2 regions of the Gordonia alkanivorans genome follow, and region 1 is predicted to be linked to the other one. Evidence: riboswitches for the same ligand, from Rfam matches in the RefSeq annotation. Region 1 holds a riboswitch; the other holds the start of a gene.
The links. A riboswitch is a leader RNA that binds a small molecule or an ion and turns the genes downstream of it on or off. The one in region 1 is predicted to bind thiamine pyrophosphate.
Positions count from the first base shown of each region.

Region 2: linked by a shared signal. The riboswitch ahead of thiO (glycine oxidase ThiO) and the one ahead of thiC (phosphomethylpyrimidine synthase ThiC) in region 1 are both predicted to bind thiamine pyrophosphate.

Region 1 is NZ_CP027114.1:462,574-465,978, reverse strand. Features, by position in the region: gene thiC (phosphomethylpyrimidine synthase ThiC) at 1-1,567, opposite strand, end outside; TPP riboswitch at 1,559-1,673, opposite strand; gene C5O27_RS02115 (GNAT family N-acetyltransferase) at 1,868-2,215, shown strand; partial or broken gene C5O27_RS02110 (aldehyde dehydrogenase family protein) at 2,397-3,405, shown strand, end outside.
Region 2 is NZ_CP027114.1:1,429,075-1,432,479, reverse strand. Features, by position in the region: gene thiG (thiazole synthase) at 1-533, opposite strand, end outside; gene thiS (sulfur carrier protein ThiS) at 526-726, opposite strand; gene thiO (glycine oxidase ThiO) at 723-1,787, opposite strand; TPP riboswitch at 1,781-1,890, opposite strand; gene thiE (thiamine phosphate synthase) at 1,938-2,609, shown strand; gene C5O27_RS06515 (hypothetical protein) at 2,960-3,328, shown strand; gene C5O27_RS06510 (NUDIX hydrolase) at 3,325-3,405, opposite strand, start outside.

The sequences.
Region 1 (3,405 bases):
GGTTGTTCTCCTCCGCGTAGGCGCGCACGTCGGCGGAGATCCGCATCGAGCAGAACTTGGGACCGCACATCGAGCAGAAGTGCGCGGTCTTCGCGGGCTCGGCCGGCAGGGTCTCATCGTGATACTCGCGGGCGGTGTCCGGGTCGAGGGCAAGGTTGAACTGGTCGACCCAGCGGAACTCGAAGCGCGCCTTGCTCAATGCGTCATCACGTTCCTGCGCCCGCGGATGGCCCTTCGCGAGATCCGCCGAGTGGGCCGCGATCTTGTAGGTGATGACGCCGACCTTCACGTCGTCCCGGTCGGGCAGCCCGAGGTGCTCCTTGGGTGTCACGTAGCAGAGCATGGCCGTGCCCGCCTGGGCGATCATCGCCGCGCCGATCGCGGAGGTGATGTGGTCGTAGGCGGGTGCGATGTCGGTGGCGAGGGGGCCGAGCGTGTAGAACGGCGCCTCCTCGCAGAGTTCTTCTTCGAGACGCACGTTCTCGACGATCTTGTGCATCGGGATGTGTCCCGGGCCCTCGATCATCACCTGCACGCCATGGGATTTCGCGATGGAGGTCAGTTCGCCGAGGGTGCGCAGTTCGGCGAACTGGGCCTCGTCGTTGGCGTCGGCGATCGACCCCGGACGCAGTCCGTCGCCGAGGGAGAAGGTGATGTCGTAGCGGCGGAAGATCTCGCACAGTTCGTCGAAGTGCGTGTACAGGAACGATTCTTCGTGGTGCGCCAGGCACCAGGCGGCCATGATCGATCCGCCCCGCGAGACGATGCCGGTGACCCGCCGGGCGGTCAGCGGCACGTAGCGGAGAAGCACCCCGGCATGCACCGTCATGTAGTCGACACCCTGCTCGGCCTGCTCGATCACGGTGTCGCGGTATATCTCCCACGTGAGAGCGACGGGATCGCCGTTCACCTTCTCGAGGGCCTGATAGATCGGCACGGTCCCGACGGGGACGGGGGAGTTGCGCAGAATCCACTCCCGGGTGGTGTGGATGTCGGCGCCGGTGGACAGGTCCATGATGGTGTCGGCGCCCCATCGGGTGGCCCACACCATCTTCTCGACCTCGTCCGCGATCGAACTGCGCACCGCAGAATTGCCGATGTTCGCATTGATCTTCACCGCGAACCGCTTGCCGATGATCATCGGCTCCGACTCCGGATGACGATGGTTGGCCGGGATGACGGCGCGGCCGATGGCCACCTCGGAGCGGACCAGGTCGGGGTCGACGCCCTCCCGTGCCGCGATGAACCGCATCTCATCGGTGACGATCCCCGCTCGCGCCCAGGCGAGTTGGGTGCTCGCGCCGTCGACGGGTTCCGGGCGGTGCCACGCGTCCCGGGTCGGTGGCAGGCCGCGCTCCACGTCGATCACGGCATCGGGGTCGGTGTACGGCCCGGAGGTGTCGTAGACGTCGAGGTGTTCCCCGTTCGTCAGGTGGATTCGGCGCTGCGGTACACGGAGGTGATCGACGGAGAGGTAGTGCTTGGAGCTGCCCTCGATCGGCCCGGTGGTCAGACCGCCGTCTGTGAATGTCGCAGTGGTGGGTGCGGTGGATACACGTGTGCCCATGATGGTTCTCCCTACGCCGGCATTACCCGGACAGGTTCGGGCGGTCGGCGACCGCCCGTCGCCATCTCAGCCCTCGGTCATCGTGAGAGCCCCCGCGTGTGTGATTGTGTTGCGTTCGCCACCCTACAACGTCGGTCAACACCTGACGATGCGCCCAGATGCTCACTGCACCGGATCACCGGGAGGTCTCGGCAGTTACGGAACCGTAAGGTAGGGTGTGACCCTAGTCACAGGGGCCCTTGCGTCGAGCCGCGACGTCCTGCCGGTGACCCGCCACAGTGATCACGTGAGGAGATGTAGGTGTTACGCAAGAACCGGCATCGGCCGCCGCAGTCGGCGCGATCCATTCTGCAGCAGATCGCTCAGGTGGTGCACAATCCCGACCGCGAGAGGTTCGAACTCTGGGTCGCGGGGGATCTCGTCGGGGTGCTCGGCTACTCGATCGAGACTGTCGACGGTCAGACCACCATCACCGTTCTGCACACGGTTCTCTACGACGAATACAGCGGTCACGGGCTCGCCACCCGTCTCACCCGGTCGGTCATCCACTTCGCCCGGGAACGCAACGCGCGGCTTCGGCCGGTGTGCTCGTTCACCAAGAACTATCTCGACCATCACCCGGGGATCGTCGAGCTCGCGCCGGTGTGAGCAGGCGGCTTCCGCGCGCCCGCGGTGCCGCTTGCCGGCGTTGGCGTTCTTGTACGCCAGGGTGACCCGCGGTCGAGGTTTTGTACCCTCGGGCGACGACCTTGCGTGCCGATGCGGACGTATTGTTCGGCGGTGATCCCGCCCGGTTGTCGGGCCGACTGCTGCCACGGAAGCGAGAACGATGACCGAGACGGTCGAGTCCCTGTACAACCTCATCGACGGACAATGGGTCGACGGCGAGGACGCGCCCTTTACCAGCGACAGTCCCGGTGACCCGAACGTCGTCGTGGCCGTGGGGCGTCGGGCGAGCGCCGCCAACTGGACGCCGCGGTCACCGCGGCCGGACGCAGCCTGGCCGAGTGGTCACGCCTGTCCACGCACGAACGCGGTGGGGTACTCGTGCAGGCTGCCGGCGTCCTGGAGCGCAATGCCGAGGAATGGGGCGCGGAACTCGCCCGCGAGGAGGGCAAGACGCTCGCCGAGGGTATCGGCGAGGTGCGGCGCGCCGCACAGATCCTCCGCTACTACGGCGCCGACGGCGACCGCGAGGCCGGCGAGGTGTACTCGTCACCGCGCAAGGGTGAGCGAATCCTGGTGACGCGCAAACCGATCGGCACCATCGGTGTCATCACTCCGTTCAACTTCCCGATCGCGATCCCGGCGTGGAAGATCGCGCCGGCCCTCGTCTACGGCAACACCGTGGTGTGGAAGCCGGCCGGCACCGTTCCGCTGCTCGCGTTCCGTTTGGCGAGGCCCTGACCGAAGCCGGGCTCCCCGCCGGCGTAGTGAATCTGACGTTCGGCGACCGTGAGATCGGCGACGCCATCGTCCATCACACCGGCATCGACGCCATCACCTTCACCGGGTCGACCGGGGTCGGACGCGGTATCGCGGCCGCCGGCGCCGCGCGCGGCGTGCCGGTGCAGGCCGAGATGGGTGGCAAGAACGCCGCGATCGTCCTCGGTGACGCCGACCTCGACCTGGCGGTCCAGCAGATCCTGTTGGGAGCGTTCCGCTCCTCGGGTCAGAAGTGTACGGCCACATCGCGACTCGTCGTCACCGAGGCCGTGGCCGACGAACTCCTCGCCGCACTGAGCAAGGCTGCCGCCGACCTGGTCGTCGGTGATCCCTTGGACCCCTCCACCGAGATGGGTCCGGTGATCACGGCCCCTGCTCGTGACACCATCAGG
Region 2 (3,405 bases), 970 kb from region 1:
TTGAGGATTCCGAGTCCGGTCCCGATCGGTGAGCCGAGTGGCATGACCGCGGCGACGCCGAGGTCGGCGAGTCGCGCAGCGAGGACCGGGTCGTCGTTGGTGTAGGCGAGCACGACGAATCCGTCCGCCACCAATGCGGCTGCGGCGTCGACGAGTTCGACGGCATCCGGCATCAGGGTGCGTTCGTCGGCCACCACCTCGAGCTTCACCCAGTTCGTCTCGAACGCCTCGCGGGCCAACTGCGCGGTGAGCACCGCCTCGGCGGTGGTGTGGCATCCGGCGGTGTTGGGCAGGACCGCGATGTCCAGGCGGCGCAGCAGGTCGAACACCCCCGTCCCCGACGCGGCGTCGACGCGACGCACGGCGACGGTCGTGAGTTCGGTACCCGACGCGACGAGTGCACGCTCGAGGGACGCGAGATTCGTCGCGCCACCGGTTCCGGTGATGAGGCGGGAGGAGAACTCGCGGCCGGCGATCCGAAGCGGGTCCGCCTCGGAAACGTCTGCGCCGTCGATGATGCCGGACTCAGCCACCTTGCACCGCCGTCACGATCTCCACTACGGCTCCCGAGGTCATCGTGTGTTCCGACCATCGTCCTCGCGGTACGACTGCGCCGTCGACGGCCACCGCGATCCCGCGGTAAGGCAGTCCGAGGCGGGTGACGACATCCTTCACCGACTCGTCGTCGCCCACGTCGAGGTTCTCTCCGTTCACGGTGATGGTCACGCGGATGCTCCTTCCAGAATCCCGAGCACCCTGTCCGCCGTGCCCGGTGCGAGAACGATGCCGTTGCGGCCGTGGCCGGTCGCGACCACTGTACGGTCGTCGATCCGCTCCACGATCGGCAGTCCGTCGGCGGTGCACGGCCGTAGTCCGGCGCCCGCCTCGGTCAGTTCGTAGGTGCGCAGTCCCGGCATGACCTCGATCGCGTCGGCGAGCAGATCGGCGACGCCACCTGCCTGCGGAGTGCGGTCGCCGAAGTCACCGGCCTCGTATTGCGTTGCGCCGACCACGATCCCGTCCTCGCGCGGGACCAGGTAGACCGCCCGGCCGTGGAGCCGGGCCCGGACCACGTGGCCGGGCGGCGGAACCGACCACCGTGTCCGGCGCAAGCGGAGGATCTCCCCCTTGGCCGCGTGGAGGGGCACCTCGGGAAGCAGTGCCGCCGTGGCGATTCCGGCGGCGAGAAGGATCTGATCTCGCGGGCCGGCCTGTTCGCGGACGTCGGCGAGGCTCTCCACCCGTGCATCCATGAACCGCACCCCGACCGCGGCCCCGGCGCTGCGCAGGGTCGCCAGCAGCCGTCGGTTGTCGATCGACCACTCCCCGACCGCCCGGTAGCCGCCGACGAGCCGCGAACTCAACGACGGCTCCAGGGAACGGATCTCACGACCCGTCACCGTGCTGAGCGTGGCGTCGGTGCGCGGCTGATTGGCCCAGACGAAATCGGCGAGATGGCGCAGGTACTCGGCGTCGGCTGCCGAACCGGCGACGAACAGGGAGTCGGTGGCCGTCACGATCGCGGGGTCGTCGAGCCGCTTCACCAGCGTCGGCCAGCGCCGCACCGATTCGACCGACAGCGCGAGCGCGGCCTCCTCCCCCGGATGTCCCTCGCCCAGCGAGCCGAGCATCCCGCCCGCAACCCATGAGGCCCGCTCGTCGTGACCGGCGTCGACGACGAACACCTGCCAGCCGGCGTCGGCGGCGGCGAGCGCACAGGTCAGACCGATCACGCCACCGCCGACGACGGTGAGCGCACGGTCGAGTCGTGCTGGGGTGTTGCTCAAGCCAGATCACCTTCCTTCGCCGGAATGACCCGGATCAGGTTCGACGGTCTGCGGAGGGGTCCGCACTCTCAGCCCGCCTGCCCAGGCTCCCGTGTGTTCTCGCGGTCCACCCTACGCCCGGCCGGTCGACGCAGGGCTAGCCTGGTCGCCGTGACGACTGCTTCCGAATCGCGCCGCCGCCTTGATTCCGCCCGGCTCTATCTGTGCACCGACGCGCGACGCGAGCGCGGCGACCTGCTCGACTTCGTCGGCTCCGCCCTCGCCGGCGGCGTCGACATCGTGCAGCTACGCGACAAGGGGTCGGCGGGCGAGAAGAAGTTCGGCACGCTCGAGGCCCGTGAGGAGCTCGAGATCCTCGCCGCGCTGCGGGGCGTCGTCGACGCCCATGGCGCGTTGCTGGCGGTCAACGACCGCGCGGACATCGCCGCTCTCTCGGGCGCCGACGTCCTCCACGTCGGACAGGGCGACCTGCCGCCGGAGGTGGCGCGCCGGATCGTCGGCCCCGACACGATCATCGGGGCGTCCACCCACGACCGCGAGCAGGCCGCGGCCGCAACCGCCGACCCCGACGTCGACTACTTCTGCGTCGGCCCGTGCTGGACCACGCCCACCAAGCCTGGTCGCAGTGCTGCCGGCCTCGACCTGGTGACGACGACCGCCGGCGCCGCGCCCGGCAAGCCGTGGTTCGCCATCGGCGGCATCGACGCCCCGCGGGTGCCGGAGGTGACCGCCGCAGGTGCCCGCCGGATCGTCGTGGTGCGGGCGATCACCGCCGCCACCGATCCCGCTGCCGCGGCCGCCGACCTCCTCGGCCGGTGGTAGCCCAGGGGTGGTCCTCAGGGTCGGTTGTCAGAGTGGACTGCCGAGGCGGAATCCGTTTGCCTGATCCGGACACCGCGGTCTAGCCTGGACCGATCATGATGTGCATCAAGAGCGCGCTCGTAACCCGCCGCAGCGGGGTCTGATTCTGACCGACCCCCCGCTGCGGGTCGGTTGCACGCTCTTGTCGGTCATCCGTTCTTCGACCGAAATCGGCTTTCGAGATGCACCTTCTTCATCTGCCTCACCCATCCTTCTCACGACACGGGCACACGACCGCGCCGTCGGGAGATCCCATCACCGAACACTTCGGCCGTCCGCTGCCCGCGGGTATGCGCGAGGAGGCCATCGGGATGAGCTGGCAACACTTCACCGACGAGTACGCGGGCAACGGAGCCATCCGGCTCGGATCGTGGTCGGTCGCACCGGCGCGGCAGGACCTCGTCGAATGCCGCGCGACCATCGCGATCGCCGATCGCCTCATGTCGTGCAGCGCTGTCGCCGCCGGACCGCTCGGCGCGATGACGTCGATCCTGTACGACCTCGGCGCACCCGTTCAGATCCTGCGGCTGCACCAGCGCGAGGTCGACGGGGCGATCGCCACGTTCCTGCTGTGTGAGAACAACGGTCGGCAGGCGTGGGCCTTCGGCGAGGGCAGGACCGGGGACGAGGCGAACATCGCCGCGCTGATCTCCGGCGCCAACCGGCTGCTCAGCCCCTAACCCTGCGGGTCGAGTGCGGCGATCCGCTCGCGCAGGGTGGGCCAGGCCCGGCCGAACGCCGGATGCAGCGGGAGTTG